DNA from 4 places in the Pseudoalteromonas sp. SCSIO 43210 genome. Region 1 is predicted to be linked to each of the others. Evidence: predicted binding sites of a transcription regulator. Region 1 holds the regulator's gene; each other region holds the start of a gene.
What was found. Region 1 encodes sigma-54, which starts transcription at its own class of promoters, with help from an activator protein. Its sites were predicted from a motif close to GTTGGCACGNNNNTNGNNT; they were not measured.

Region 1 (8,240 bases):
TTATCCCTGTTTTAAAACGCCTTGGCGCAAAAATAATCGCCATGACAGGCAATACTAAATCGACCATGGCAACACATGCAAATGTACATGTATGCATTAAAGTAGAAAAAGAAGCATGCTCTTTAGGGTTAGCACCAACGGCGAGCACTACAGCGACTCTTGCTATGGGCGATGCGATGGCAGTGGCTCTGTTAGAAGCTCGTGGTTTTACCGCCGATGATTTTGCGCTTTCTCACCCTGGGGGCAGTTTAGGCAAACGATTATTACTAACCTTAAAAGATGTTATGCACAGCGGCGCAAATACACCTATTATTAGCGTTTCACAAACCGTAAAAGATGCACTTATTGAAATGTCAGCCAAAGGCCTTGGTATGACAGCCATTGTTGATAAAAGTAATCAGCTCGTGGGATTATTTACCGACGGTGATTTACGCCGTATTTTAGAGCAAAGACTAGATATTCATACAACACAAATAGACCTTGTTATGACTAGGTCATGCACAACAGCTACACAAGATATTTTAGCTGCTGAAGCGCTTAATATAATGGAACACAAACGTATAAATGGCTTGATTGTTGTTAATGAGCAAAACCAGCCTATTGGCGCACTAAATATGCAAGACTTATTAAAAGCAGGAGTATTATAAATGCAATTTGAAGAACTCTATCAACCGCTGAGTGCTGATGCAAAAGCACGTGCTAAAAAAGTAAAACTACTTATATGCGATATTGATGGTGTATTTTCTGATGGCCGAATTTATCTTGGCAATCAAGGTGAAGAGCTCAAAGCATTTAATACAAAAGATGGTTTTGGCATTAAAGCGCTTATAAACAGTGGCTTTGAAGTGGCTGTTATTACTGGTCGCCATTCGCAGATAGTGCAACAACGTATGACCAGTTTAACAGTACAACATATTTATCAAGGTCAAGAAAACAAGCTTATTGCTTACGAAGAGCTAAAAAACAAGCTTCACCTAAGTGATGATCAAATTGCCTACATTGGTGATGATGGCCCCGATATGCCAGTAATGGAATTAGTCGGGTTTGCCGTTGCAGTTAACGATGCTCACCCACTAATCAAGCGTTTATCACATTACACGACACAGATGCTGGGTGGTTTTGGCGCAGTGAGAGAACTAACCGACTTACTTATGCTAGAGAACGACAAACCACTTACTAGCAAAGGTACTAGTTCATGAATACAGCGCGCATAATTTTAAGCGTTTTATTCATCAGCTGTATGGTTTGGCTTTGGTACCCTTATTTTGCACAAACAAATATGACAGCTCAGGTTGAAGCTGAAGTTATCGCTAAGCCTGATTATATTGCTATTGAGCTAAAACAAACGGCCTATGATGAAAATGGTAAAATTAATCATAAAGTTACAGCTGCTAAAATGGAATTATATCAACAGTTAGGCTTTACCTTTTTTGAAAAGCCCATTTTCACCTTATATAACGAAAAACAAACATGGCGAATAAATGCAGACGAAGCAACGTTATATGAAGGAAAACAATTAATTTTAGAAGGTAACGTGGTTGCCAATAATCTTACTGATAATGCAATGATAGACAAGATTAATGCGGATAATATTCAAGTAGATATAAAACTACTCACGATGCGTTCAGAGCAACCCGTTATTGTTACGGGACCCAATTTAAAGATCACCGGTAAAGGCCTTGAAGCCGATTTAAAAACTGAAGTGATAAAACTTATTAACCATACGCGAACTATATATTATGACCAATAAAATTTCAAAAATACTTATTATTCCGACACTTATACTAGCTTTCAACCTTAGCGCTGCTGAACAAGCGATTCAACCTGCAGCGAATCAAATATCAATAAGTGCCGACAAACAAGAAGGCCAATTAAAAGAAAACGTCGGAATTTTTGAAAAAAATGTTGAGATTATTCACGGCAACCGTCGTATTACAGCCAACCGTTTAGAAGTACATAAACGTGATGAATTAGGCGATAATAAACAGCTACTAATTGCAACTGGTAGCCCTGCATATTTCGAAGAAAAACAAACTGATGGCACTATAATGAGCGCCAGCGCAAACGAAGTTCGTTATGATGTAGCTAAACGATTTTTAACCCTTATTGGCGATGCACAAGTATCGCAAGCGGGTCAAAAAATAAATGCCAAGAGTATTACTTACGATATGCAACAGCAATTAATTAGCGCTGAAAAAGACGAAAACTCAACCGATCGTGTGCATACTATTTTAGTACCTATTGAGACTAAAAAAGAAAAAAACGATAAAGGTCAGCCATGAGTACATTAAAAGCAGAACTATTAGCTAAAAGTTATAAAGGCCGTGAAGTTGTAAAAAATGTAGGTCTGGAAGTAAAGGCTGGCAGCATAGTCGGGTTACTTGGCCCTAATGGTGCAGGTAAAACCACAACGTTTTATATGATTGTAGGCCTTGTACCTAGTGATAAAGGCAAGATTTCTATCGACGATAACGATATTACTCTTTTACCTATGCATAGTCGTGCTAGATTAGGCATTGGTTACTTACCCCAAGAATCATCAATTTTTAGAAAGCTTACTGTTTATCAAAATTTAATGGCTATTTTAGAAACACGTAAAGAGCTGAATAAGCAAGCAAGAGAAGACACACTTAACAATTTATTAGATGAATTTAGTATTCAGCACATTCGTGATAGCCAAGGTATGGCATTATCAGGAGGCGAGCGTCGCCGAGTTGAAATAGCGCGAGCACTAGCCGCTGATCCTAAATTTATATTGCTTGATGAGCCTTTTGCTGGTGTTGACCCTATTTCAGTGTTAGATATAAAGAAAATAATAGAACATCTTAAAAATCGTGGTATTGGTGTGTTAATTACCGACCATAATGTAAGAGAAACTCTTGATGTTTGCGAAAAAGCCTACATAGTTTCTCATGGTGAGTTAATTGCATCAGGCACTCCAGAACACGTATTAAACGATAAAACAGTACGTGATGTTTATTTAGGCGAACAATTTAGGCTGTAACATTTACGCCATGTCTTTAAGCATCTGCTAGTATTAATTATAACAACATAAAAGGATTGTTAGAGATACATGAGGCAATCATTACAGCTGCGCATGGGCCAGCAACTTACAATGACTCCACAGCTGCAACAAGCAATTCGCCTGTTGCAACTCAGTACATTGGATCTCCAGCAAGAAATACAAGAAGCACTCGACAGCAACCCCCTATTAGAGGTTGAAGAGCAAGATTACGCCGAAGATTCTGCTGGTAAAAACGAGCAAAAAGCAGATAACGACGATGTCACTGTTAGCGCAAATGCTGATGATGTTCCGAGCGAATATGAGCAAGACAGTGGTGAAGCACTTGCTAAAGATACGCTAAGTGATGAAATGGCTATGGATGTTAGTTGGGATGAATATATGAGCGCAGCCCCAGCGTCATCATCAGGACCAATGCCTGAAGATGAATCTATATACCAAGGCTCCTCAACTGAAACGCTCCATGAATACCTAATGTGGCAACTACAACTGACTCCCTTTAGTCCTACCGATGAAGCGATTGCGATTGCGATTGTTGAAGCCGTCGATGATTCGGGTATTTTAACGCTAAGCTGCGAAGAAATTTTAGAAAGTTTTAATCAAGAGAACGAAGAAGACAACGAAGTTGAACTTGACGAAATAGAAGCTGTTTTAAAACGAATTCAATTGTTTGACCCTGTTGGTATTGCAGCACGTAGTTTACAAGAATGCTTATGTATTCAGCTGAACCAATACGATAAAGAAACACCCTATATTAATGAAACAAAAATGATTTTAACCGAGCACATTGATCTATTAGCTGCTCGCGACTATCGTACATTAATGAAAAAAACAAAGCTCAAAGAAGAAGAGCTTAAAGAAATAATGACTTTAATACATACTCTTAGCCCAAAACCGGCGGATACTATAGTTAGAGAAGAATCTGAGTATGTAATTCCTGATGTATCGGTGAAAAAAATAAAAGGTCGCTGGGTTGTTGAACTAAACCCAGATAGCATGCCTAAAATCAGAGTCAACAGCCAATATGCAGCAATGTCACGCACCGTTAAATCAAGTGGTGATAGCCAGTTTATTCGCTCGCATCTACAAGAAGCTAAATGGTTTATTAAAAGTTTAGAAAGTAGAAACGATACACTATTAAAAGTAACTAATTGTATTGTTAAGCAACAACAAGGTTTTTTTGAGCATGGCCCCGAAGCCATGAAACCAATGGTTTTAAATGATGTAGCAGAAATGGTCGAAATGCACGAATCAACTATTTCACGCGTAACAACTCAAAAATATATGCATACACCTCGCGGTATTTTTGAGCTTAAATATTTTTTCTCAAGCCATGTAAGTACTGAAAATGGAGGCGAATGCTCATCAACAGCAATACGCGCTCTCATTAAAAAATTAATCGCAGCAGAAAACTCAGCAAAACCATTGAGTGATAGTAAAATTGCAGATATATTAGCTGAGCAAGGAATAAAAGTAGCGAGACGTACAATCGCAAAGTATCGCGAATCTCTAGCTATTCCACCGTCAAATCAGCGAAAAAGTTTGATTTAAGACGCTAAACAAAGAGGGTAATGCTTATGCAACTAAACTTAACTGGTCGTCACGTAGAAGTAACTGATTCATTAAGAGATTATGTAAATACCAAATTTGCGAAGCTAGAAAGACACTCAGATCATATTAATAATGTTCATGTCATTCTTGATATAGAAAAATTAAACCAAAAAGCTGAGGCAACGATTCATGTAAGTGGAGCTGAGTTATTTGCCTCTACTGAACATCAAGATATGTACGCCGCCATTGACTCGCTGATTGACAAGCTCGATCGCCAAGTTATTAAACACAAAGAGAAGCTTGCTCGACACTAATATTATGAAATTAAGTTCACTTATATGTCAGGACTGCAGCAGAGCTGCGGTCCTTTTTAATAGTAAAAAAAGAATTTTAGAGTTCATCAGTCAACTTGCTCATGACAAGCTCCCATATCTTTCTCAACAAGATATTCTCAGCGCCTTAATGAATAGAGAAAAACTGGGAAGCACTGGTATAGGAAGAGGCATTGCAATCCCTCATGGGCGAATGAGCGGCGCAGAAGAGCCCTTAGCACTCGTATTAGTAAGCGAAACACCTATTAATTTTGATGCAATAGATAATCGCCCTGTTGATATATTTGTTGCTCTCATCGTACCTGATGGCGATAACCAGCAGCACTTAAAGACGCTCGCAACGATAGCTGATAAACTAAATAATAAAGATTTTTGTAAACAGTTACGCAGCGCAAAATCAGATACTGAACTGTATCAAGTTATTGTAGAACAATCGTAATTAACATAATGGGTGATAAATGGAATTAATTATCATAAGTGGCCGTTCCGGTTCTGGAAAATCGGTTGCTTTACGCGTAGTTGAAGATTTAGGTTATTATTGCGTAGATAATATTCCAATTAATCTGCTACCTTCTTTAGTGAGAAGTGTATCTGATAACTACGACAAAATTGCAGTTAGTATTGATGTCCGTAATTTACCAAAAGAGCAAGATGAATTTAACGATATCCTTGAATACTTACCTGGCTTTGCTAAACCGACTCTGTTTTATCTAGACAGTGAGGATCAAACATTAATTAAACGTTTTTCTGAGACTCGCCGTCTACACCCGTTATCAGTTGACTCATTACCTCTTGATTTAGCTATAAAAAAAGAAAAAGAACTACTCGATGTTCTCACTACTCGCGCTGACTATATGATCGACACGAGTGATTTAAGTGTTCATCAACTTGCTGAATCAATTCGTGAAAAAATTCTGGGTAAAAAAGATAAACAACTCATTGTTACTTTTGAGTCATTTGGCTTTAAACACGGCATTCCTAAAGAAGCTGATTATGTCTTTGATGCACGCTTTTTACCTAATCCACATTGGGAGCCAGAATTAAAACCTTTAAATGGCTTAGACCAACCCGTAAAGGATTACTTAGCCAGCCACAGCATTGTCCAAAAGTTCACTTGGCAAATTCAAACTTTTGTACAAACATGGTTGCCACATTTAGAGCGAAATAACCGTAGCTACTTAACTATTGCTATAGGTTGTACTGGCGGGCAACATCGCTCAGTATATTTAGCACAAACGATTGGTGAAAGTTTTTCGATGACACATCCAAATGTAAAAATCCGCCATAGAGAACAAGAAAAATAACTCATTCAAAATAATCATCTGTTCAGCTTAGGTAGAGTAACTTATGCGTTTAGAAGACACTTTTTTAATAAAAAATAAATTAGGACTTCATGCAAGAGCCGCTACAGTATTAGCGCAACTTGCTATTAAATTTGATGCCTCAATCATGATATATCAAGATGATAAAGAAGCGCCTGGGGACAGTGTATTGGCTTTAATGCTACTGGAAAGCAGTCAAGGAAAAGAGGTGAAAGTAGTGTGTGAGGGCCCTGATGCCGAACAAGCTTTACATGCCGTTGGTCAATTGATAGCACAACGCTTTAATGAAGAAGAATAGCACTTAGCTAAAAACCGAAACTAAGATAAACTAAATGTGGTTAATTACCCCATTAATAAACCTCCCTATCCATAGTTATATAAAAATCAATAAGGACGCCAATGCCTGAAGCTTTTGAACAAGATTATCCACTACAACAATTAAAACAAGTGACAAAGTCGCTTAACAGTGGTCAATTTGTTCAAGTTAGGCGGATGTTAGCAAAAACAGCTCCTTGTGATACCGCATTATTATTAGAGTCATCGCCGCATAAAATTCGCCGACTACTTTGGCAATTGGTTGACCCTGATGTACAAGGTGATGTTCTTGAAGAGCTTTCCGAAGATGTTCGTTTAGGCATTATTGCCCAAATGGAACCTGAGCACATTGCAGCCGCAACTGAAGACATGGGCCACGATGACTTAGGTGAAGTACTCCGTAGTTTACCAGACACCGTTTATAAAGACGTTGTCAGCGCGATGGATATTCAAGACCGTGAGCGTGCAACACAAGCACTTTCATATCAAGAGCGTTCAGCTGGCGCGCTAATGAACACCGATACGGTAACCATTCGCCCTGATGTAACGCTCGATGTTGTACTTAGATATATTAGGCTACGTGGGGAGCTACCAGAAGGTACAGATGATCTATATGTTGTTGATAAACACAACTGTTTTATAGGCGCTCTATCACTGAGTACGTTATTAACGAACCCACCTGAAAAAATTGTTCGCGATTTAATGGATGAAGATTGTGAATCAATCCCAATTTCAATGGATGAAAGTGAAGTCGCGCAACTATTTGAGCGCCATAATTGGATATCAGCACCTGTTGTGGATGATAACGATCAATTACTTGGTCGTGTCACTATCGATGATATTGTTGACGTAATTCGAGAAGATGCAGAGCATAGTTTACTAGGCTTAGCCGGTCTAGATGATGAAGAAGATACCTTTGCGCCAGTACTCAAAAGCTCTAAAAAGCGCTCAGTTTGGTTAGGTGTCAATTTACTAACCGCACTTGCAGCGGCCTTTGTTGCTAGCTTTTTTGAAGGAACACTAGATGTTTTACCTATTTTGGCGGTACTAAACGGTATTGTCCCTTCTATGGGTGGCGTTGCAGGAAGTCAATCGTTAACGCTTGTTATACGCGGTATTGCAGTAGGCCATATAAACCAAACAAACCAACGCTTTTTAATGATGAAAGAACTTGCCATTGGTGCGTTAAACGGTATTTTGTGGTCATTATTAATTGCAGGTGTTATTGCCCTATGGCAATGGGACTTTATGCTTGGTGGTGTACTTGCCTTCGCTATGTTTATGAACTTAGTCGTGGCTGGTGTGGCTGGCGCAAGTATTCCAATAATACTTAAAAGAATGAATATAGACCCCGCACTTGCAGGGAGTGTGGTGCTAACCACTGTGACAGATATTGTTGGTATATTCGCCTTTTTAGGAACTGCTACCTGGTTGCTGGTATAAATTAGAAATTTTTGCAAATAACTAAAGTAAAAAATACTTAGGGTAAAGCTGCAACTATGACAACGAATATCAAGAATAAAAAAGAGACACCTAAAAAAACGCTAAAACAAAAAGGGTTATCAATATTAAAAAGTGTATTGGTATATGGCTCTATATTTTTCGTCATTTATACCGCCGTCAATTGGTGGCGGCAACCTGTCATGCCAGCAAATCCTCAATTACAATTAACAGATTATAAAGGGCAAAACATTGATC
Region 2 (8,240 bases), 1.3 Mb from region 1:
TATTAAACCCATTTAAGCAGCTTGAGATTTCAAAAAAAGCGATCAAATTAAGTGAAGCCCGTTATGAGTTAGCAGTTGAAGGCAGCAATGATGGTATTTGGGATTGGGATATCCTCTCTAATACAATATATTTTTCCCCACGGATTAGAGTATTACTTGGATACAATGAAAACGATATAGAGTTTTTACCTAATACAATTGAAACATTTAATAACCTAATTCATATTGATGATATAGATGAAAACCAAAAACAATTAAAAGCGCATTTAACGCAAAATAAACCATATAATATTGAATACCGCTTAAAGAATAAATCAGGTGTATACCGTCACTTTAGAGCGAAAGGCATGGCATTACGAGACAGCAATAATATTGCCATCAGAATGGCGGGCTCAATTACTGACATCACTGAACAAAAAAAATCACAAGAGGCATTAAAAAAAGCCAAAGAACAAAATGATTTATTAGCCCATGCTATAGAGTCTTGTAATGTAGGAATATCGATCGCAGATGCTAAAGTTCCTGGTCTACCTTTAGTATTTTTAAATAGCGAGTTTGAAAAAATAACCGGTTACAAAAAAGAAGATATGATCGGTAAAAATTGCCGTGTTTTACAAGGCCCCAACACAGATAAAAAATCAATATCGGTCATTAAAAACGCAATAAAAACATTAAAAACTCAGCGTGTAGAAATAGTAAACTACAAAAAGGATGGCACCGCATTTTGGAATAGTTTACAAATCTCCCCTGTTTTTGACGAACACTCTAAACTCACCGCCTTTGTAGGAATTCAGCAAGATATCACTAAACGGATTGCTGCCAATCATTCATTAATTGAAGCAAAAGCATTAGCAGAACAAGCGAATATAGCAAAAAGTGAGTTTTTAGCCTCAATGAGTCATGAAATACGTACGCCTATGAATGGAGTACTCGGTATGCTTAACTTTATTTTAGATAGCCCTCTAAACGAAAAGCAGCAATATCAAACACGTATTGCACTTAACAGTGCAAACTCTTTACTCAATATAATTAATGATATTTTAGATTTTTCAAAAGTAGATGCAGGTAAGCTTGAGCTAGAAGAGTTAGAGTTTAACTTGCATGCCATGCTAGGAGATTTTTTAGAAACAGTCGCAGCTCAAGCATATAGTAAAGGTATTGAACTTATTTTAGATATTACAGATATCAAATACCCTTTCGTTATTGGAGATCCTGGACGACTCAGACAAATATTAACAAATCTTGTTAATAACGCTCTTAAATTTACCCATGTAGGAGAAGTGCAAATTATTGCTAAATTAATCCCCACTAATGGGAATGAAATACGCTTTAACTGCCAAGTGAAGGATACCGGAATAGGCATTCCAGTAGAGCAACAAGCCAAGTTATTTAAATCATTTTCACAAGTAGATTCTTCAACAACACGGAAATACGGCGGGACAGGATTAGGGTTAGCCATCGTTAAGAAACTCTGCAATTTGATGCAAGGTGAAGTAGAGGTAAAGTCGGACGAAAATAAAGGGAGTAACTTTATTTTTGATATCACTTTAAAGAAAGGTAAAAAAACAGAAAAAGTAATGCCTCCTATAGATATTACTGGAATTAACATACAAATAGCGTGCAGTAACAAAAACCAAGCTAACGTACTTCAAAAGCAGCTTACACAATGGGGAGCAATCGTAACAATAAGCTCATCAGCAAAAATTGCGCTAAATACTTACGAGCAATTTTATACCCAACATGCTCATCCTTTCGACATTGTAATTATTGATACAAAACTTAGCGACAGTAACGGATTAACACTCGGTAAAACGATTAATGATCTAAATCTTCTCAGTACAGCAAACCTTGTATTGATGACCACAATAGATCAGTTTGAAACTAATGAACACTATAAACAAAATGGTTTTACTGCTTACTTTCCAAAACCGATGACAACTAAAGATATTTTTAACCTTCTTACAAAATGCTTACCCGAGAGAAACACTTTACATAGTGAAAATACCCAAACTTGTACCATAACCGAAAAACCACTTGGGCCGAATGATATTGTATGGCGTGAAGATATACGTATTTTATTAGCTGAAGATAATCAAATTAATCAGATTGTCGCCGCAACAACATTGAAAAAGATGGGAATTAGTGTTGTAGATATTGCGACCAATGGTAAAGAGGTACTTGATTACTTAGATCAAAAAAATACTATTGAGCCATACTCTCTTATTTTAATGGATTGCCAGATGCCTGTTATGGACGGATATCAGGCAACAACTTTAATTAGAAATAATGAAGCAAGAGATAAAGCAAACGCCATTACAATCATAGCAATGACAGCGAATGCTATGACGGGTGATAAAACTAAATGTTTAGATTCCGGAATGGATGACTATATATCAAAACCAATTGCCCAAGATATTTTATTTGAAAAGCTTTTAAAGTGGCTTCCTCACTCTGTAAAATAGATATTCAGCCACATTTTCTTACATATATTTAGTTGTTCTAAAATTAGTCGTTGGTACTATAAATTAATCTTGAGCAATACTATATTGCTCGTTAATTTAAAGGATTAACGAATGAATAAAATAATAATAACGCTATGCGCTTTAGCTCCTTGCCTTGTATCAGCACAAAAACTAGCAATACAAACAACACAAGCATTAATTACGACCGACTCCGCAACTGTATTTGCATATAACAAGACCCTAAAGCAGCTTGAGAGCATCAATTTACTAAGCGCAAAAAGCATTCAACTTACCCTACCCAATAATGCGATTGGTTTTGATGTAGCAACACTTGCCAATGCCGATACCAAACAAGCACTAATTTTAGCAAACGACGGGGTTTATAAAACCAATAGCGATAAAACAACATTATTGTTTACTTATGAATCAGTGCTTAATACATTAAAAGTAGATGAGTTTGAGAAAATTGATTTTGTTTTTGATGCCAATAACGATGGCTTAAGTGATATTTTTATCCCTAATTTAACAAGCAGCACCTTATATGTTCAAAACAAAGACGGCAGCTTTAAGCCCAACCAATTTATGCAAACACCTTTGTATGAAGGTCGTTTTTCAAGTAAAGGACTTTCGCTGGAAGTTAATATTAGCAATAAACCCGTCGTTATTGATTTTAACCACGACGGCTTAAACGACCTAGTATTTTCAAACGACTTTGGAGCAGATGTACTCCTTGCTAATTCAGAGGGCTTTGAGCAAAAGCTTACCTCAATTGACTTTGACATCGAGTTAGGCGAACTAAGTAATGGTGAAACTCGCAAAATAAAGCAAATTATTGATATTAATAACGACGGATTTCTAGATTTTACAACCAGGCAGTTTAAGCCTACGCAAGGTATGGATTCGTTAGATATAAAAATAGCACATACTTTATACCTAGGGAGCGCTAAAGGTTTTACTAATACGCCCATTACCTTATTTGAAACACAGGGCCCTAGTGAACTATTGCTCAAAACTGATTTTAATAATGATGGCTTAATTGATTTACAAAAAATGGACTTAGATATTGGCTTAGGTACTATCGCGTCTATGGCATTGGGCGGTGGCAGTACTGATGTAGATGTAGAAATGAATCTTTATAAACAGCAACCCGACGGCTCATTTGCCAATAAATCGAGTATCGAACTTGATTTAGAAATGGAAGTGGGAATGAACGGCAATGATTCCAAACCAGCGCTCTATTTAGGCGATATTAACGGCGACAGCTATATTGACGCGGTATACAAATACAGTAAAAAAACACTGTATATTTATTACGGAGAGCAAGATTCACTGCTAAATAAAAAACGTAAGAAATTAAAATTAACGCTGCCTAAAAATAACAAAGATATTCTGTTAGTTGATATAAACCAAGATGGTAAAAAAGATTTTGTATTTAAATTTACCGAAGAAGATGGCACCAGCAAAATAGAAACACGGTTAAATTAAGCCAATAAAAAAGCCCAACAGAATTAACCGTTGGGCTTTGGACTTAAGACTTTCGAGTAACAGTCAGCTTTACTCTAAGTAATAATACCTCAGCAGTTACATTTAGCAGCGAATCGCCTTCACTTAAACCAAATTTCTCTTGCACTGATGCAAGGATTGATTCTTTATCTTCACCTGACAACTGGTTTGAATACTCAGTTAAGAGCTCATCTAAATAGCTGACTACTTCGTCTGTATCGACTGATTCTAATGAGTTTTGCGACGGTGGCGGACGCTGGCCTTCTGCCCGTCCTGCATCACCAATACTTTTAGCATCAAATTCAAGTTCGCCCATTAAATCAGCAAGCTCTTTAGTGGGTGCAATATCTTGCTCTTTAAACGCCGCTTGAATACTTTGCGCATCGTCGCTAGTTAAGTTTTCTGCATCAAACTGTGCAAGCGTTTCTTTAATAAAATCGCTTTGCTCTGTTGTTAGCTTTGCTGTTTGGCTGCTTTGTTGCGACATAAAACTGGCAGAACTGCTGTTAATACTATTAATCATTTTAGGACCCTTTCAACGTTCACGACGAGGTGGTTTATGATCGCTAAGCTCTTGTTCACTAATTTCGCCATTACCATCGGCATCTATAGAATCAAAAATTGTTTGTGCATCGCCGTGCGGTGGTTTTTTAGCACTAAACTCTTCAAAGCTAATTACACCATCGCCATCAGTATCAATAGTTGAAAAATCAGGTCTTTCAGGAGGATTGTCACCGCCTCGTGCAGCTACATTAGCTGAAAAAGCAATAGATAATATTGCCACAGTGGCAAGTGTTGAAAAATGCTTCATAGTAATAACCTCGTATTTAAGAATTAAATTAAGATTACGCTTTAAAAACGCAAACAATGTGCAAACAATAGGGAAGTAGTAAATTATTTTGATAAAAAAATTAATTTAAAAAGTTATGGTTGATTGCATTGCAATCAATATATAAGCTAATAAAATAATACGATTAATAACTGACGAGCAGTTGCGTTACTGCCCTTAATTCTCAAAGCTGATATACTGCTTGAGCCAATTAAACAAACAAATACAGAGCACTTTCATAAATAATGATTAATAACCAACCCTACTTAGCAGGCAATCTGTGAAAATACCTAAACGCCTACAACCTCTTGTTGATGATGGCCTTATTGACGAAGTTATAAGCCGACTAATGAGCGGCAAAGAAGCCGATGTATTTATTGTGCGTTGTGGTGAACACATACGCTGTGCAAAAGTGTATAAAGATGCCGTTAAACGTAGCTTTAAAAAAGCGGCACAATACCAAGAAGGCCGAAAAGTACGTGGTGGACGCCAAGCCCGTGCTATGGGCAAACGCTCTAGCTATGGCCGTCAATTAGAAGAAGAGATTTGGCAAAATGCCGAAGTGGATGCGCTATCTCGTTTAGCCGGTGTGGGTGTACGTGTACCTGATACTTACTTTTGTATTGATGGCGTGCTGCTTATGGAGCTCGTGTCGGACGAGGATGGTAACGTAGCTCCTCAACTTGGACATGTCGTTTTTAGTGAAGAGCAAGCGATTGAGCAGCATAAACTCATGATGCATTATATTAAGCTTATGCTTTGCGCAGGTATAATACACGGCGATTTATCTGAATTTAATGTACTTGTAGATAACAACGGCCCTGTAATTATAGATTTACCGCAAGCAGTTAACGCTTCAGCAAATAACAGTGCACAAGCTATGTTTGCACGCGATGTCAATAACATACGCCGCTACTATGGTGAATTTGCGCCAAGCATACTAAAAACTCAATACGCTAAAGAAATGTGGGCATTATTTGAAGAGGCCAATTTAACGCCTAATTCAACGCTTACAGGTGAATTTGAAGACAGCGACGAACTTGCCGATGTAGATTCTATTCTTGATGAAATCCAAGCGGCAGAATATGAAGAGTTTGACCGTTTAGAGCGAATTAAAAATGCTGACGATGATGAGTAGCTCATCGTCATAGCTCACTAATCCCCCCTTACTGCGGGTGCACAAATCGGTAGCCAACCCCATAAACAGACTGAATAACACTTTCAGTTTGTGTCACTTCATCTAGTTTTTTACGCAACTTTTTAATATGGCTATCAATAGTACGGTGGCTCACAATACGCTGATCGGCGTACATAGTGTCCATTAAACTATCGCGCGAATAAATACGATTTGGGTTGTTAAACAAAGGTTTAAATAGCTGAAATTCAAAGTTCGTTAGCTCTATGCTGCTTGATTTGTATTTTACGTTGTAGGTGCTCTCATCAAGCTTCATTGTTGACTCTGTAACATCACTTGCGTTATTTAATCGCCTTAATATAGCTTTTACGCGTGCCACCAGCTCAGCATAACTAAACGGCTTACAAATATAATCATCAGCACCTAACTCTAGTCCAAGTAATCTATCTATTTCTTCTACTCTTGCCGATACCATAATAATAGGCACGTTTGAAAAGCGCCTGATTGCTTTACACAATTCAATGCCACTTTGGCCAGGTAACATTATGTCGAGTAAGATTACACTCGGGCTGTTAATTTCAAGCCAAGGTAATACTTCATTCCCGTGATGTATTTGATGAGTGATAAAGTGGTGGCTGCTTAAAAAGTCACTCATTAAGTTAGCTAGCTTTACTTCATCTTCCACAATCAGAATTTGTTCACTCATAGGCATCTCTGTAAGTAACCTCAACTTTATTTTTATAAACTAAATAGTAGGCAATCTAATAATAATGGCAAGACCACCTAAACTGGCTTTTTTAGCAGCTATTTCACCATTATGGCCTTTAACTATATGCTGGCAAATAGATAAGCCTAAACCAGAACCCCCCTCTTGGCGATTACGCGAACTATCTACTCGATATAAATACTCAAACAAATGCGATAAATGCGACTGCTCTACACCTACGCCATTATCTTCAATTATTAGCTCTAAGTAGGTTTGCCCTTTAATACTTATATTGCTAGCCGTTAATGAAATAGTTGAGCATTGTGCATAGTGTACTGCGTTCATTAAAATATTATCGAGTAGCTGCAAAAGGCGTGTTTTATCTGCTTGTACAGTTATGTGTTTAGCGCTATTTAGTAAATGAATTTTTATATTATTTTGTTCAAGCACAACCTGATATTTTTGCTCAATAGTATTTAATAATAACGCCATATCAGTAGGTTGCATAGTGTAGTGCATACCACCTAACTCTGCGCTATTGAGCATATGCAAGTCGTGTATTAAGCGTTTTAAATGCAAAGCTTCATCGTTAGCCGAACTTATATTTTTTGTGTTCGGTTCTCGTATACCAAGTAGCATAGCTTCAAGTTCACCGAGTAAAATGCTCATTGGCGTCCTAAGCTCATGAGAAATATTAGCAAGCCATCGCTTACGTACTTGCTCATCTTTAGCGAGTGTAAATGCAAGGATATTAAAATCTTCGCTTAATTGGCCTAATTCGTCTTTTCGCTCAAGCGTAAGTTTGGTCTCATAGTTACCTTGCGTTAAGCGATGCATACCGTTAGCAATTTGCTTTACTGGGCTAACTAAGTGGCGAGACAATAAAAAGGTAACCAGTAATGTAAGCAATACCGCAGCTAAAGCAATAAACCATAAGTAGTTAGTTTGCTGCTGTAAAAAATCAAGCTCATAACCATCAACCAAGTTATCTCTTTTGGAAACAGCTAAGTAACCCACTGTTTTATCGCCCACTGTAATTGGGGTTGTTATATATTTTAAATCACTGAGATATTTACCCACTACTCGCTGTTTATTTTCATCAAGTAATGCGTAGTGAGCAATATTGTCCGGTGGTGGGCGGCGATCCATCCCTAAACGAACATGATCTGGCGGCGGTCGTCGCATCATCCCTCCCCTGTGACCCGGACCTTTTGGTGGTCTAGGTAAAAACTGGCTATTTTCTAGCTGCGATTCAACAAGCTTTCTAAAATTTTCGCCATCGCCAACAACGCGTTGCCATGAGGGTGTTTGTTCGTATTGTTTTGCAAGTTGTACAACAAGTGGTTCAAGCGCTTTCACCTCTTTTGCATTAACAAAATCAATTACGCCTTGGCCTATACTCCATTGTATAAGTACTACTAGCCCTGCAATAACACTAAAGGTAAAACTAAATAGTATTAAAAAAAGTTTATTATGAATTTTCATTAATTCGTGTTTTCAACCTTGCTAGGAAAGCTTTCAAATCGGTATGTTATAAACTCTTTGCTTTGATCGCTAACATACAACGTAGCAACTATTTTTTTGCCTTGAACGGTCCAATACATA
Region 3 (8,240 bases), 1.8 Mb from region 1:
TTGCACTATCATCTTTACTTAACAACGTTTCAACTGCAGCACTGTTACTGCTTTGAGAATCCACATTACTTACACGTTGAGTATTCGTGATCTCACTTTTTGGCGTTTGCTTGTTGTCTACCAAGGCAGGTTTAATTTGTGATTCATCAGCAGCAACACGTTTGGCGACGCCTGGTTTATCTATAATAGGCCCCTCTTTATCGTGTTCATTTTTATCAACGACTGGATTTAATTGCTCATCAAGCTTCTCTGCGGCAAAACCTTTATTTATATTACTTTTATTTAATGCTGCAGCATCGCTAGTACCTTTGTCAGTAGCTTGCGATTCAGTACTTTTTTGTTCAGCGGCCTTTTGCCCGATGTTTTGTGATGCACTTGAAATTATATTATCAGCGGATTTAGTTTTATCTAAATCAGTATCAATAGTATCAGAACTCTGTTCAGAGTGTTTTTTAACTGATATATCAATAGCTTGTGCAGAGTTAATTTGAGCCAGCATACTATCTCCAGATAAGTTAGTATTATCTTGGTTTTCTTGCTCATTTTCTACAATATCAGTTTTTGCCTGTTTAGGCTCAGCGGCACGAATCGAATCTTTCGCATCACCTGAAGAGCTACGTTTACTTGCCGCTTCAATTGAATTATGCGCACTGTGTAACTGATTTAGAAACTCGGTGTCATTGCTTTCTTTATCTTTAGCTAAACGATTGTCTTTAGCTAAACGATTGTCTTTAGAGGCTAAATAAGAATCTTGCTCAGACGCAACCAAACTAGAAATATCATTCATCACCATAAACCACCTAACATTATTGCGGCAACACGCCACCGCATATTGCCAAAAATTAAAGACTGCCTAAATAAAGCAATTTACGTGCCTAATTTATAAAAGTTTACGACGCTGAAAAAATTGGTTGGATGAAAACTCATCTAACATTTTTTGCTCACTTTTCGCAATAAGCACATCTGCTTTTAATTTTTGGTTTTCAATTAACTTAGCAACAGCTTTAGCTTTAATTTGTTGCTTTAACCAAATTGCTTTTCGTTGACTGACTACTTGCTTAGCCGTATTAACTGTACTCGCCTGTTGGCGAATTGCTTCTTCTATTTTTGCTATAAAAGCATGATATTGACTAAATCCTGCACTTGATAAACCTGACTGGCCTTTTACATGTAACTGTTGCATGTATTCCATTCGAAAATCATTCAGACCTTGTAATTTTTGTTGATTGGCCTGCAAATTCTGATTTGCTTGTAGGTAACTCATGCGTAAGTTTTCTTCTTTGTCATTTTCAAGCTTGAGCAACAAATACAGCTTATTCTTAGCCATTATGCTTGTCCTAATAGTTGTGCTAAGCCTTGTAAGCCATCATCGTAACTAATCACATCACGCATACCTTGCTGTAAAAAAGTATTAACTCTGGGCATCATATTAATAGCTTGATCAAGCATTTGGTCAGTGCCTTTTTGATAAGCGCCTAAAGTGATCATATCTTTATTTTGCTGATACATAGAATATACCTGCTTAAGCACACGAGCTTGTTGCATATGCTTTTGTGAGACAACTTGAGGCATCACTCGTGAAATCGACTTTTCAATATCAATTGCCGGATAATGACCACTGTCAGCTAAATCACGGGAAAGTACAATATGACCATCTAAAATAGCCCGTGCAGCATCAGCAATGGGATCCTGCATATCATCACCTTCACTTAATACTGTGAAAAAAGCAGTAATTGATCCCTGCCCTTCCCCGCCGTTACCGGCGCGTTCCACCAGCGCCGGTAATTTAGCAAACACTGATGGCGGATAACCTTTTGTAGCTGGAGGCTCGCCAACAGCAAGTGCAATTTCACGTTGTGCCATTGCATATCGAGTAACTGAATCTAGTAGCAACAATACATTTAAACCTTGATCACGAAAATACTCAGCAATTGTTACAGCACTTTCACAGCCTTTTAAACGCATAAGAGGAGATGAATCAGCCGGTGCAGCAACAACAACTGAACGTTTTCTCCCTTCTACACCAAGAATCTCTTCAATAAATTCTTTTACTTCTCGGCCACGTTCACCTACGAGTCCAACAACAATAACATCGGCCTCACTGCCGCGTGTCATCATACCTAAAAGCACCGACTTACCGACACCAGAACCTGCAAACAAGCCCATGCGCTGGCCTTGACCTACAGTAATGACCGAATTTATAGCACGCACTCCCACATCCATAGGCTGGCTTATCGGACGTCGAGAAAGTGGGTTTATAGTATTTTGTGCAAATTTTAAATAATGTTCCGCATTTATTTTACCAAGACCATCAAGTGGGCGACCTAATCCATCAACAACGCGGCCTAACAAACTCATTCCAACGGGTAAACCTAAGTTATTGACCTGAGGGATCACTCGAGCACCAGGTAATACTCCTGAAATATGATCATTAGGCATTAGGTAAAGAGTTTGCTCATTAAAACCTACTATTTCAGCATCAACAAAACCATTCATAGTTTCTATTTTGCATTGGCTTCCAACAGGCGCACGTAGACCTTTTGCTTCAAGTGTGAGGCCTACGACACGTGTTAAAATACCCGCTACCGCGAGGGCTGGTGTATTAATATGCTGTTTATATTGAGATAAGCGTTCGCTTAAAGATGCACATTGTTCAGACATGACATGCCAATAAAGTAGTTAGATACCACTATTATGCAAAAAACTATCCAATGTTTCTTTGACGCGAGTTTTCAAGGTCATATCGAGTGAGGATTGGGCCGTTTTAACCTCACAACCACCACGTTCAAGTGTAGGTTCAGCGATTAGTTGCCAACTATTATCTGCGATGGTTTGTTCTCCATAGCTGTTTTTTATGAGTTCTAAATCTTCTGGGTGTAAATGTATACGTACCTTTTCTTGCTCAGCATTAAGCGAATCTATACTTAGTTTAAGTGTATGTAAAATAACATCAGGAGAGGTTTTTACTTCTTGATAAATTATTGCTTCAGCAAGCATTACTGTCAATTGGACTAATTGTTTTTCAACTTGTTCATCCACTTTATTCAAAGGAGTAGTTAAATTATCTAATATGCTACGCAAACCCGTGAGTTGCTCTTCAATTAATGGTTTTACGTCCTCATGACCTTGAGTTTTACCTAGTTCAAGCCCCTCTTTATAACCGGCCTCCTTGCCCTCTGTAACACCTTTATCAAAACCATCAATATAACCTTGCTCATGGCCTTGTTTAAGGCCTTCTTCATAAGCATCTTGTCGAATTCGCTCAAGTTCAGCCATGGTAATAGAAGGTAATTCAGGTTCTTGTGGTTCCTCTACAGGTATTTCCTCGGCCATTTCTTTTTTGTATAAATCCGAAAGTGGTGTGCCAAAAGCAGTTGAACGATCTCCAAAACTTCTTTCGTCCGGAGCCATATCTGGCACCGGCCAGTTTTTTAATAATTCATCTGCTTCTTCTGCATTGAGTGGACGACCTTTTAACTTACTCATGCTTTACAGGAACTCCTCACCACCACCGCCACCTAGCTGAATCTCGCCAGAATCAGATAAACGACGTGCAGTTGATAAAATTTCTTTTTGCGCAGCTTCAACTTCACTAATTCTTACAGGTGCCATTGCTTCTAAATCATCAGCAAGCATTTCTGCTGCACGTTTAGACATGTTACCTAATATTTTCTCTTTAAGAGCATCGTCTGTGCCTTTAATCGCTTTCATAAGTACATCTTGTTGTACTTCACGCAAAATTGCTTGAATGCCACGGTCTTCAACATCCATTAAGTTTTCAAATACGAACATTAAGTCTTGAATTTGCTGTGACATCTCTTCATCGTGCTCACGAATAGAGTCCATTAACTGCCCTTCTACATTTGTATCAAGGTAGTTCATAATATCAGCTGCAGCTTTTAAACCGCCCATTTTAGCTGCTTGCGCACCCGCTTGACCTGCAAATTGTTTTTCCATAATCTCATTGAGCTCTTGCAATGCCGCAGGTTGCACTTCTTCAAGATTAGCAATACGCATAGTTAAATCTAAACGTACTTTTTCAGGAAACTGTGCCAATATTTCAGCAGACTGCTCTGGCTCTAAATAAGATAAAACAATAGTTTGAATTTGCGGATGCTCATTACGAATAATATTCGCTACCTGCTTAGAGTCCATCCACTTAAGAGAATCAAGTCCCTTAGCGCCTGATCCCATAACAATTTGGTCAATAAGGCTGGCTGCTTTATCTTCACCCAATGCAGCTGTAAGTGCTTTTTTGATAAAATCTTCAGATTGGAAGCCTATCGTACTAAAACTCTGAATTTGTTCAATAAACAAATTATGCACGGCACTTATTTTAGCTTGAGACAAGTCATCTAAGCCCGCCATTGCCATACCCACTTTTTGTACCTGTTTAGGTTCTAAATGCTTGAGTATTTGCGCCGCATCTTCTTCTGATAAACTCAAAAGTAATATAGCCGCTTTATCTACACCATCGAGCTTATCAACATCAAATGCTGTTGGCAGTTGTTTTTGTTCTTGATCAGTCATCTTCTGTTAACCACGCTTTCACTACTTGTGATGATAGTTCTGGTTCGTTAGCTACAAGGGCACGAATTGCTTTTAATAAGTCCTCGTCACCATGTAGGTCTGGTAACTGTAGTGTACCATCGCTAGAGAAGCCAATTGAAGCAGAATCAAAGTCTTTATTTAGCATATCAAGTGTACTGTCACCAATATCAACCCCTGAACTCAATGCATCTTCATCATACTCTTCCAAGGTATTATCTGGGTAAATTAGACGTTTAAGCATTGGTTTAACAACGGCCATAATAAGAACAATAATTACTAAGGCACCTAGACCCAGACGCACATACTTCACAAACCAATCTTGCTCCCACATTGGGACTTCAAGGTCTAAACCTGTCGTTTCACGCACAAATGGCACTGTTACCACTTCAAGTGCATCGCCACGCTGCATATCAAACCCGACACCGCCTTGTAATAAACGACGAATATTTGACAATGCCTCCACTGATCGTGGTGTCATGGTCGTTTCGCCGTTTTCATCCACTTTTGGAATATAATCAACAGCAACCGATACACTTATTCTGCGTATTACCCCCGTTTGCTGGCGTTTATGCGAAATAGTAGTATCAAGCTCATAGTTTCGCGTAGATTCTTTGTGATTACGAGTTGGCGAAGTGCCTGTTCCTGCACCACCTTGTCCTGCTACTTCTGGAATATTCGAGTTTAGTGGAGGCTGATTCGTAAGCGCACCTGGAATACCAACGGCTAAACCGCCTATGTTATTTTCTTCAAATGTGGTTTCACTTCTCACTGCAGGTAAATCTGGATTGTAGCGTTTTTGTGTTTCTTCTATCGCACTAAAGTCCATACTTAAATCAACTTGGGCTGTATAATTTGCAAGCCCTACGACAGGTATTAAAATGCTGTCTATTTTTTCTAAATATTCTTGTTCTCGTTTACGTTCTAAGTCGTACTCTTTACGAGAACGTGCTGCTAATGAGCTTTGCGAACCTGAATTTAATAAGCGACCATTTTGATCTGTAACAGTCACCCTACCTGGCTCTAAGCCTTGTACTGCTGAAGCAATCATATCAACAACAGAGTCTATCTCTTCACCATTAAGAGAGCGTCCACGTTTAAGTGTTAGCACAACGGTGGCAGATGGCTTTTTCTCTCTGCGCGCAAATACGTTCTCTTTTGGTATAGCAAGCAATACTTTCGCACGAGTAATATTATTAAGCTCTTCTATAGTACGTGCTAATTGCTGCTCTCTACCATGTTTGAGGCGCTCACGTTCAAGACGCTGACTAACCCCAAACCCCATATCTTGCATGATAATATCTGATCCCGAAGTAGGTCCTTGGTCTAACCCTTCGCGAGTCATTAATAATTTTATATTTTGATATTCACTTTCATCAACCGATACGACATTACCATCAAGTTGATATTCTATCTTTTGTGCATCTAAAAAATCGAGGGTTTGAATTAACTCTTCTGTTTGCATTTTACCCAATGGGCGCATATCTGGCTGACGTGCCCAAATAATGATAAAAATGGCAATAGCCAAACAAATAGCCAGAGCTATAACCAGTGTCACTTGGCGTAATACATCAGTACCATTTAAAGCACTTAAATAGCCTGATTTCTGTTCTTGTTGATCATCACTATCACTTTGGTCGATATCACCACTAGCAAGTGCAAGGTCTGTAGATTGGTTAGATTGCGCCACGATAATTCTCCACTACCTAGTTAAACAGGCATGTTCATGATTTCTTTGTAAGCTTCTACAAGTTTATTACGAACCTGTACTGTAGCTTCAAATGCAACCGAAGATTTCTGAGAAGCAATCATCGCCTCAGCAAGCGATACACTTCGGTCACCCATTTCAACTGCTTTTACTTTTTGGCCTGTATCTTGTTGTAACTCATGCACTGTATTTAGCGCATTACTTAGCATATCGCCAAATTGTGCAGTAGAAGTAGACTGCACTTGAGTTGGCAATTTATTAATTTGATTATTACGGCCAGCTTCAAGGGCCATTGATTGCATTTCTTGAAAGACAGCGCTATTTTGAATTTTCATAATTTTTCTCTGACAATGCAGTTAAGCTTATAAAGATAATAAAGCACAAACCATGCCAACTAAAAACACAATTAAAACAATTGGTTACAGTCAGCTTGTGAGTCAGAGTTTTGACAACCCCAAATTAAATTAATTAAATTTGGGGCTTAGAGGGATTATGCAGGAAGTGAAATACCTAAATCGCGCATTTGCGCTAGCTTATAACGTAATGTTCGAGGGCTAATACCTAATGTTTCTGCTACATCTTTGCGCTTACCTTGACAGCGAGCTAATGTTTCTAAAATAATACTATGCTCTTTGTCTTTAAGTTCATCTTTATAGCTCCCGGTGTCAACCGCAAGTAAATCTTGCTTTGGCTCACCAACCATAGGCATTTTTTCATCGTAATATGCCGTGCTTAAGCTATTTATAGCTTCGTTTGACGTTGCTGTTTCCAATACTTCTGTTGGTGTAATTACAAAATCGCTTGCTACTAAGTTTTCGATAAAAATAGCATGTTCATTTATTGTATTACCACTTCGTAGTATCAGTGCTCGCTGAATTACGTTATCCAGTTCACGAACATTACCAGGCCATGCATGAGCAAGTAGTTTTTGCTCTGCTGCTTTATCTAAGTAGGCCATAGGCTCTTTACTTTTATTTATATGGCGTTCTATTAAATGCTTTGCGAGTATAATTATATCACCAGGGCGCTGGCAAAGAGGTCGCCACATTAATGGAAAAACATTAAGTCGGTAATATAAGTCCTCTCTAAATTGGTTCTTAGCGACCGCTTCTTTTAAGTCACGATTACTCGTTGCTAATACACGAACATCTAGTTGGATTGTCTTACGAGCACCTAAACGCTCTACTTCCCGCTCTTGTAGCACTCGTAGTAGCTTTGCCTGTAATCCTAAATCCATTTCAGTGATTTCATCTAGTAAAATTGTTCCGCCTTGCGCTTGTTCAAATTTACCAGGGCATGCTTGAATAGCACCTGTAAACGCCCCTTTTTCGTAACCAAATAAAGTGGCCTCAAGCATATTTTCAGGGATCGCAGCACAATTTATAGCAACAAAGGGTTCATTGCATCGACTCGATTTATCGTGAATATAACGCGCGAGCACTTCTTTACCTGAACCACTAGGCCCGAGCACCATTACACTCGCATCAGAGCGTGCAACTTTACTTGCAAGTTCGAGTAATTGAATGCTACTTGGGTCGGCAACAATAGGGCCATCTGTCTCTTTCGCTTTTTCAGGCAAATAGCGACTCACCATATTTAGCAGCACTTCAGGTGCAAATGGTTTAGCCATATAATCAATAGCACCTAAACGCATAGCTTCAACAGCATCATCAATCGTGGCATAGGCCGTCATCATCAATACAGGTAAATCGGGATAATTTAATTTAATACTTCGCAGTAAGTCCAAACCACTCATGGTTCCCATTTGCACATCACTTACGACTAATGAAAATTGCTCTTTTTTAAGCAATAACATCGCTTGCTCTGCGCTATTAGCTGAAACGCATTCAATACCTGACATCTCCAGCGTATCAATTAAAGCTTCACGGAGCCCCGCATCATCTTCTACGACTAAAATAATATTACTCATAATGATTCCTCTAATTTAGATGTCGCGCGTATTGGCAACAGTAAACTAAAACAA
Region 4 (8,240 bases), 310 kb from region 1:
TTAGCGCCACGCGGTAGCGATGTAAAAGCGGAAGTAATTGGTAACCAAGTAATCGACGCACTTAAAAAAGCAGACGACAGCGTAGTAATGCGCCGTATTGAGTTTGTAGGCCCAAGTGTAGGTGAAGACTTAAAAGAGCAGGGTGGCCTAGCCATGTTAACTGCACTTATTTGTATCTTAATCTATGTTGCATTTCGCTTTGAATGGCGCTTCGCTGTGGGTGCGGTAGGTGCACTATTACACGATGTTATTATTACTGTAGGTTTGTTTTCTATATTAGGTTTAGAGTTTGATTTAACTATATTGGCGGCAATTCTTGCGGTAATTGGTTATTCACTTAACGATACCATTGTTGTGTCGGACCGTATTCGTGAAAACTTCCGTAAAGTACGCATTGACGACACAGTTGAAATTATTGATATTTCACTTACCCAAACACTTAACCGTACACTTGTAACATCAATCACCACTATTTTAGTATTGATTGCCTTGTTTGCATGGGGCGGACAAACTATTCATGGCTTTGCAACTGCATTGTTATTTGGTGTGTTTATTGGTACTTATTCTTCTATTTATGTTGCCAGCTCTGTTGCACTTGCAATGGGCGTAAGCAAAGAAGATTTAATACCAGAAGTAATTGAAAAAGAAGGTGCAGACCAAGACGCTATGCCGTAATGGTTGTGTAACTGTTAAAAAAACCGCTCTGTTGAGCGGTTTTTTATTGCGTGGCGTTTATTTCAGTGCAATAAAATTGTAATACAGGCTTGCTACTTTATTATTCTTATCAAATTATAATTAGAGTCCGACGTGACCGTACAACACAAAGTTTTAGAATATATTTTAAATAATGCTGAAATAACGACATTATTTCAGCCTATTTTTAATATATCTAATCAAAGTATTATTGGTTACGAAGCGCTCAGTCGCGGTCCTAAAAATAGTCCACTTGAAATGCCGAATAAGTTATTTGAAGTGGCTCATCAGCATGCATTAATTTCAGAACTTGAATTATTATGTCGCTCTAAAGCAATCGAAAACTTTGTAAAATTAAACCTCCAAGGCAAGCTCTTTTTAAATGTAAGCCCTAAAACTTTACTCGATCCGTGTCACCCCAAAGGCGAAACGTTGCATTTAATTGAGCAATTTGGATTAGCTGCGAACAGAGTTGTGATTGAGGTTACTGAGCAAGAGAAAGTTGATGATGGGTTTTTACTTTTAAAAACAATTGCTCATTATCGAGAGCTTGGTTTTACCATTGCTATTGATGATTTAGGCGCTGGCTACTCAGGGTTAAAGCAGTGGTCTGAGTTATGTCCAGATTTTGTAAAAATAGATCGCTATTTTATTGATTTTTGTGATGAGAGTGATGTTAAAAAAGAGTTTTTAAAATCAATCACTATACTTGCTAAAGCAACTAATACAGCCGTTATTGCAGAAGGTATTGAGCGTCCGGAGGAGCTGGCGTTAGTTGAGAGCTTAGGCATTAGTAACGTACAGGGATTTTTACTCGAAAGGCCCAGTTTACGACCAAGTTATGACTTTAGTTCTGAGCAAATACAAGCACTAACATTTAAAGCAAAGGCGCTCTGTGAGCAATCAATGGCAATAGGGTATCTTGCTTTAACTCAGTCAGCAATTGATAGCGAAACACGCTGTAAGGATGCTCACAAGCTATTTGAGCAAGACAAATCAATTATTAGTATCCCAGTATTAAATCAAGATGACCAGCCAATTGGTTTACTTCATAAAGATCAGCTAACGGAAGTATTTGCGGCCCCCTACGGGCACGCACTTTATGATAAACGCCCAGTTACAGAATTAATGGACAAGCAACCATTAGTCGTTGACGAGAATCAAATGCTTGATGTCGTAAGTAAGCAAATAACAGATCAGGATTTTGATATACGCAGGCATATAGTTATTACACGCAATAATAAGTACTTGGGATTAGCGCCCCTGAGAGATATTTTAAAACATATTACCGAAGAAAAAATTCGCCACGCACAGCACGCTAATCCGCTTACTATGCTACCAGGTAATGTTGCTATAAATGAAGCTATAGAGCAAAGGCTGCGTAATAAGTTAAAATTTTCATTAGCTTATATAGACCTAAATCACTTTAAACAATTTAATGACTTATACGGTTATGCCAGCGGTGATAGTGTAATTAAATTATTAGCCGATGTAACAGTGCAAGCTTGCACAAACAGTGCTAACTTTGTAGGACATATTGGCGGTGATGACTTTATGGTTGTGTTTGACCAAAGTGATGCAGTTACAATTTGTAATACAATTATTGAACGGTTTGAATTGCAGTCACAGCTATTTTTTACTCCTGAGCATATTAAAAGCAAAGGATACTGGGCTACAAATCGCGAAGGTGAAAAGCAATTTGTCCCTTTACTGACCTTATCGATTGGTTTGGTTGAACCTGATTTACAACAGTGTAAAAATAGTCATCAAGTAGCTGCATTAGCGACTGATGCTAAAAAAGAGGCCAAACGATACCGTCATAGCTATCTTTTTATCTGTAAGCGAAGAAGGCCTACACCAGCGGTGGTGCGTTTAGCAAATAGTAAAAAGGTAGTTTAACAAAGTAGGTGATTATTATGTTGCCATTTAAGTATCTGGTTAGCGTTGTAAGCTTGTTTGTGTGTAGTGCTATAGCAAGCGAAGTCAATATTATTAATGTCCCTCAAGATCAACACTCGCATTTTACGCGTGACGACTACCTCAATGAATTACTCTCAAAAGCACTTATCAGAGCCGATTACTCAGCTGAAATAAATTTAGTGCCAGTTCACCCTCATCAACAACGAAATCTTATGGCACTTGATGGGAACGCCCTTGATTTATATTGGAGTATGAGTAGCCCTGAGCGAGAGTCGTTGGCGATTGCAATTAAAATCCCTTTATTTAAAGGGTATATTGGTAAAAGAGCACTGCTTACGAATACAAAAAATGTAGATAAATTTAAAGGTATTACCTCTGTTGAGCAATTATCAATGCTTATTGCAGTGCAAGGTCATGATTGGCCTGACATGCGGATATTAGTTAACAATGGACTAAGTGTTAGGCCACTTTCTAATTTAAACTCGATGTTTGCATTAACAAGTCAGGGGCGGATTGATTATTTTCCGCGCTCATTCATCGAAGTTAATTCAGAGCTTATGGATTTAAAAGATAAGAATTTAGTAATAGTGCCAGATTTATACATTAGCTATCCAACTGGGCTTTATTATTTTGTCTCAAAAAATAAACCCGAACTGGCTCAAGCGATTGAAAAAGGGCTTAAAATCATGCAAAAAAATGGTGAATTTGATGCGCTATTTTATGAGTATTTCGCGACAGAGCTTAATTCATTACCTTACACAAAAGGTAAAACAATAGAGCTTAAGCTTGATAACCCTTATTTTTAGACACAAAAAAAGGAGCCTGAGCTCCTTTTTAGTATACTGTTGTACCAATCTACTTAGGTAGGGAAATTTAATTCGTTAAATTGTTCAAATACTTATGCAGATTCGTATTAGTAGCATTAAATTAGCGAAGTAACGACTCAGTTAATACTGGGCGAATTTCACGAATAATCGCTTGAGTCAATTTTGGTGAACCACAGATGATATTACCGCTGTGGCTATAGTTATTACCACCAGCAAAATCTACAACCATACCGCCGGCTTCTTTAACCATTAGTTCGCCCGCTGCAGAATTCCACGGTTTTAAACCAATTTCAAAAAATCCATCAACACGACCCGCTGCAACGTATGCCATATCTAGTGCAGAACAACCTGCGCGACGAATATCAGCAGTGTGTACAAACAATGCTTTAAATGCTTCAGTGTATGCATCCATGTGGTTTTTATTTTTGAAAGGGAAACCAGTAGCAAGTACAGTGCCCGCAAGAACGGTAGTTTTGCTTACACGAAGACGTTTGCTGTTAAGCTGAGTGCCTTGACCACGAGAAGCAGTGAAAAGCTCACCACGAATTGGATCATAAATAACAGCTTGGTCCAAACGACCTTTAACTTTAAGTGCGATAGAAACCGCGTAATGAGGGATGCCTTTGATGAAATTAGTTGTTCCATCGATAGGATCTACAATCCATTGGTAATCATCATCCTTTCCTTTATGCTCACCTAACTCTTCACCAACAATCGAGTGAGTTGGGTAAGATTGTAAAATAGTGTCACGAATTACGGCTTCAGCTTCTTTATCAATGTTAGTTACTAAGTCGTTAGCGCCTTTTTGTTGCACTTCAACTTTTGATAAATCTTCACTTGCGCGAAGTAAAATTTTGCCTGCGTTACGCGCAGCGCGAACCGCAATGTTTAACATTGGATGCATGGAGTTACCTTTGGGTTGTAAAAGAACGTTTATATATTTCAGCCGGCGTATTTTAGCGATTTCTGCCATAAAGTAAACAATAAACCCTAAATACTTTTGTGTGTTTTTTATACTTTATTGTTCTGCATATATATTTGCGGCTGTATAAAATTTAAATAAATCTAAAAAACCACTTTACCTAAAGTTAACTTGAGGTTTTATTGTGTTTGCATACTTAATCAAGAAGGACACATTATGTATTTAGAACATGTCAATTTAGTGGTTAATAATATTGAGGATATGATTAAATTTTATCAAGCGGTATTCCCTTATTGGTCAATCCGAAGTGAAGGTAGGGGCACTTGGCATGGTAAACCAAGGCGCTGGGTGCATTTTGGTGATGACACACAATACATTGCAATGAGCGATCATGGTGAAGGTGAAAACCGAGATTTAGCAGGCCATCAATTAGGTTTAGCGCACTTTGCTTACGTTACCCAAAATTTAGATGCAGTAGTAAAGCGTTTGCAACAAGTTGGTTTTAAAATAGATAAACAAGGCGGTGACAACCCATTTAGAAAAAATGTTTATTTTATCGATCCGGCTGGATTTGAAGTAGAGTTTGTAGAATATTTAAGTGATATACCAAGCGAGCGAAATAACGATTTATAATAAAACGTCAGGCAGTAACTTAGGCTTATTCATCTTTCGAAGTTGAATTTTAAGCCGTGTGTTTGGTTTTTAGTAGAACACACCTATGTGGTGTGCTTATTCCCTATAAATAGGTAATAACAACGTATAAATGCCAAACACAGGCTAACGAAAGGCTCTACCTAGGACTGCAGTTAGCACTGAAAATAGTTGCTTGAGATCGATTTATTATCCAGAGTTCAGGTTATTTAGGTTACAAATTTCGGGCAGCAATTAAACGCACCTAATTAAGGCAATATCTGACCTTAAAGGTCAATCGACTCTAACGCGCTGCTAGATAAATTATAATGAGCGGTTATTATTAACGCCAAGTTGTGTTTTTAGCTCGTTTGCAAAGCTCATAAACTTCTCTTTTATGGTGCGTTTTATTTTAACTTCAACCGCTCCCATTACTGCTTTACCTTCAATATGAATAGTGGGCCCTTGGCGCTTGTTAAGCGATACCGACTTGTTTTCAAGGCTGCTTAAAATACAAAACATTTTAGAGACTACATTTACATGCTCTGGTACATAAATTTCATCGCTACCAAAAATACAGTTAACGTGAATCGTTACATTTTGATGGGTAAAAATGGCATCAGTAAAATCAAGCACTACAGAGCCCATAAAATTGGTTAAGTATATATTTTTTGGCACAACCCATTGACCGCTGCGCTCGTTAGAACCCAAAATGCTGCGTAGCGTAAAATCATCATCGCTGTTTTGCTGTGCACTATAATGTGGAGTAAATTGCGATTGTTTTTCTGCTTTATATTGCTGATCGGTATTAAGTGTTAAGTCTTCAACTAGGATTAACAAAGCTTCATTACTATTTGCATCCATAGCCTCATCTAAGCGTCTTTCAAATGCATCCACTGAAATAACGCCATGGCTGTAATTATAAATTAATTGATCTATCACTTGTTCGCGTACTTGCTCTATTGGGCGGTCTTCAACTTTTACAGACATGGGTATTCCTTATTATATTTACTATTGGTGGTGAGTAAGCAAACGGCGTACCAAATATAATTTCAATAATTATCAGAGGCTTAATTTTTCAGTCTGTTTTTAGTTTTGTTATATTAACGATAGATTAACCAAAACAGCAATTATCTAGCTATTTTCACAATGTGAGAAAGTTTTACCGGTGAGTCTGTAAATAGTTACACGGCTATAACATGAGATTAGTTGATTTAAATTTCCAACCCATTGAATTTAAATGTTAAATTTAGTTGGCCTAAAGTTCGCATTAGTTAAAGTGTCTTTAATCAAAAGGAGAAAGATTATGAAAACATTTAACAAATCTATTATCGCGGCTTTAGTTCTTGGTACTACGGCTATGAGTGCCCAAGCAAACAGCTGGGAAAACGAAAGTAAAGATGCTTGGATTGATGGTAAGGCAGAAACAGTGCTACTTATGAACACTAATCTAAACAACTTTGACATTAACACTGATGTAAAAAATGGCAAGGTAGTACTTACAGGTAAAGTTGATAGCGAAATTGAAAAAGAGTTAGCAGAAGAACTTGTACTTAGCCTAGATGGCGTATCCGATGTTGAAAACAGCCTGACTGTTGTAAAAAACATGGATACCAAAAACACAGACAAAGACATGATGGATGATGGTGATAACGACCTAACAGACGCTAAAATCACCACCGTAATCACAACGCGCTTCCTATTTGACTCAGAAGTTGGTGGTACAGACATCGATGTTGATACCGATAACGGTATTGTAACTCTAAACGGTTCTGTAGAATCTGAAGCTGAAAAACAGCTAGCGGTTAAAATTGCCAAAAATGCTGAAGATGTGCGCGACGTGGTAGATAAATTATCTATCGTTGCTGAATAATGCACTATACTCAAAGCCCAGTGAATCTGGGCTTTTTGTTTTTTAATTTTAAAGGAGTTAAGTTATGGATATCATTCGTATAATATTGTCAGTTTTATTACCGCCACTAGGTGTATTTTTGCAAGTAGGCTTAGGTATGCATTTTTGGTTAAATATTTTATTAACACTGCTAGGTTATTTCCCAGGGTTAATACACGCCATTTATATTATTGCTAAAAAGTAACGTTGTGTTATTTGTATTATTAGTTGTGTAAGTCAATTTTAAATACAGCTTAAATAGGCACTTTTAATTGGCTTGCATGAATCCCTTCTCCTAAATTCCTCATTTTTACACATTACTCCCTCATAAAAGATTACTATTTAAGCAGTTAGCTTACTGATTGTTAAAATAAAGGTTTTTAGTAGTGACAAGCCCCCAAAAAGTTTTTATACTGCAACCCGCTTTAGTCGCTCTGTGACTGAACGCTTCAAAAATTAACTGCCTAGCAGTTATATAAAAGTTGGCCCCTTAGCTCAGTTGGTTAGAGCACACGACTCATAATCGTTAGGTCCCCAGTTCGAGTCTGGGAGGGGCCACCACTTTTAAAAGCTTTCCAAGTAAATACCTACTAACAGAAATTACCCTGTGCTACCTCTGTGCTACTTTTCAATATAGCAAATTAACGTAATCTTGTAACTTTTAAGGCTTCTTATATCCTGTGAGCGTATTTTAACTATGTGCGGTCAATCATTGAGGAATTTAAAGTGGCAATTGATTATCTGTTGCCTTGGAGTATTTGTTTTGTAATAACCTGTACTGGACAAAAAAGATGTAAAACTAGTATGATGGGCACTTGATTAGGGATAAAGATTACAAGGTAATAGTGGAAATAGCCTTTAGCTCAAAAGAACTCAGAGATTCATGTTGCCAATATTTAAAGCTTAAAGAGTTGGTAGGGGATTTTACTGAAACGTTAATGTCTCTCTTTGAAGATATAAAAGCTTGTAGTTCTTTTGGTGAATTAAAAATTCTATTATCTGTCCCATATTTTTTTCAAAATACCATGTCACCTGAACGCTTGATTATTAATATTACCGATACCGTAGAATTAGCTTTTGTAGCCAACAACAGCTATGTTTCTAAAGAAGCTGATTGGGATTATGTTACGCACTTAAAATTAGTAGAAATTTTGGACGAAGGAAAGCAATATGCAAAATTTTCAGCCTAACTGGTGTTCTCCACCTGGTGCAACAATTCAAAGTTTAGCAAAGAAAAGAGCTTTTTCTGATGAAGAGCTAATGAATCATTTGAATTTGGAGAATGATGGTTTAGAAAACCTTTTGAGGGGGTTTTCTAAGCTTACTTCAGAAATTGCAGAGAGACTTGAGCATATTT

Region 2: the regulator sigma-54 is predicted to act here: its motif matches at 4,824-4,842, upstream of LOS73_RS08890 (EF-hand domain-containing protein).
Region 3: the regulator sigma-54 is predicted to act here: its motif matches at 6,633-6,651, upstream of fliE (flagellar hook-basal body complex protein FliE).
Region 4: the regulator sigma-54 is predicted to act here: its motif matches at 6,019-6,037, upstream of LOS73_RS01890 (LiaF domain-containing protein).

The regions. Positions count from the first base shown of each region.
Region 1 is NZ_CP087225.1:748,166-756,405, reverse strand. Features, by position in the region: gene LOS73_RS03350 (KpsF/GutQ family sugar-phosphate isomerase) at 1-647, shown strand, start outside; gene kdsC (3-deoxy-manno-octulosonate-8-phosphatase KdsC) at 648-1,199, shown strand; gene lptC (LPS export ABC transporter periplasmic protein LptC) at 1,196-1,750, shown strand; gene lptA (lipopolysaccharide transport periplasmic protein LptA) at 1,740-2,282, shown strand; gene lptB (LPS export ABC transporter ATP-binding protein) at 2,279-3,004, shown strand; gene LOS73_RS03325 (RNA polymerase factor sigma-54) at 3,074-4,573, shown strand; gene hpf (ribosome hibernation promoting factor) at 4,600-4,887, shown strand; gene ptsN (PTS IIA-like nitrogen regulatory protein PtsN) at 4,892-5,344, shown strand; gene rapZ (RNase adapter RapZ) at 5,364-6,209, shown strand; gene LOS73_RS03305 (HPr family phosphocarrier protein) at 6,253-6,525, shown strand; gene mgtE (magnesium transporter) at 6,627-7,985, shown strand; gene LOS73_RS03295 (protein disulfide oxidoreductase) at 8,042-8,240, shown strand, end outside.
Region 2 is NZ_CP087225.1:2,075,321-2,083,560, reverse strand. Features, by position in the region: gene LOS73_RS08905 (PAS domain S-box protein) at 1-2,462, shown strand, start outside; gene LOS73_RS08900 (FG-GAP repeat domain-containing protein) at 2,574-3,947, shown strand; gene LOS73_RS08895 (hypothetical protein) at 3,991-4,488, opposite strand; gene LOS73_RS08890 (EF-hand domain-containing protein) at 4,501-4,776, opposite strand; gene LOS73_RS08885 (PA4780 family RIO1-like protein kinase) at 5,075-5,932, shown strand; gene LOS73_RS08880 (response regulator) at 5,961-6,635, opposite strand; gene LOS73_RS08875 (ATP-binding protein) at 6,675-8,120, opposite strand; gene LOS73_RS08870 (hypothetical protein) at 8,120-8,240, opposite strand, start outside.
Region 3 is NZ_CP087225.1:3,856,318-3,864,557, forward strand. Features, by position in the region: gene LOS73_RS16810 (flagellar hook-length control protein FliK) at 1-787, opposite strand, end outside; gene fliJ (flagellar export protein FliJ) at 881-1,327, opposite strand; gene fliI (flagellar protein export ATPase FliI) at 1,327-2,661, opposite strand; gene fliH (flagellar assembly protein FliH) at 2,680-3,486, opposite strand; gene fliG (flagellar motor switch protein FliG) at 3,490-4,530, opposite strand; gene fliF (flagellar basal-body MS-ring/collar protein FliF) at 4,523-6,238, opposite strand; gene fliE (flagellar hook-basal body complex protein FliE) at 6,259-6,591, opposite strand; gene LOS73_RS16845 (sigma-54-dependent transcriptional regulator) at 6,747-8,186, opposite strand; gene LOS73_RS16850 (sensor histidine kinase) at 8,183-8,240, opposite strand, start outside.
Region 4 is NZ_CP087225.1:442,558-450,797, forward strand. Features, by position in the region: gene secF (protein translocase subunit SecF) at 1-675, shown strand, start outside; gene LOS73_RS01870 (GGDEF domain-containing protein) at 808-2,592, shown strand; gene LOS73_RS01875 (substrate-binding periplasmic protein) at 2,610-3,419, shown strand; gene suhB (inositol-1-monophosphatase) at 3,541-4,344, opposite strand; gene LOS73_RS01885 (VOC family protein) at 4,579-4,995, shown strand; gene LOS73_RS01890 (LiaF domain-containing protein) at 5,317-5,982, opposite strand; gene LOS73_RS01895 (BON domain-containing protein) at 6,299-6,865, shown strand; gene LOS73_RS01900 (YqaE/Pmp3 family membrane protein) at 6,930-7,088, shown strand; tRNA gene LOS73_RS01905 (tRNA-Ile) at 7,368-7,444, shown strand; gene LOS73_RS01910 (hypothetical protein) at 7,729-8,073, shown strand; gene LOS73_RS01915 (ImmA/IrrE family metallo-endopeptidase) at 8,054-8,240, shown strand, end outside.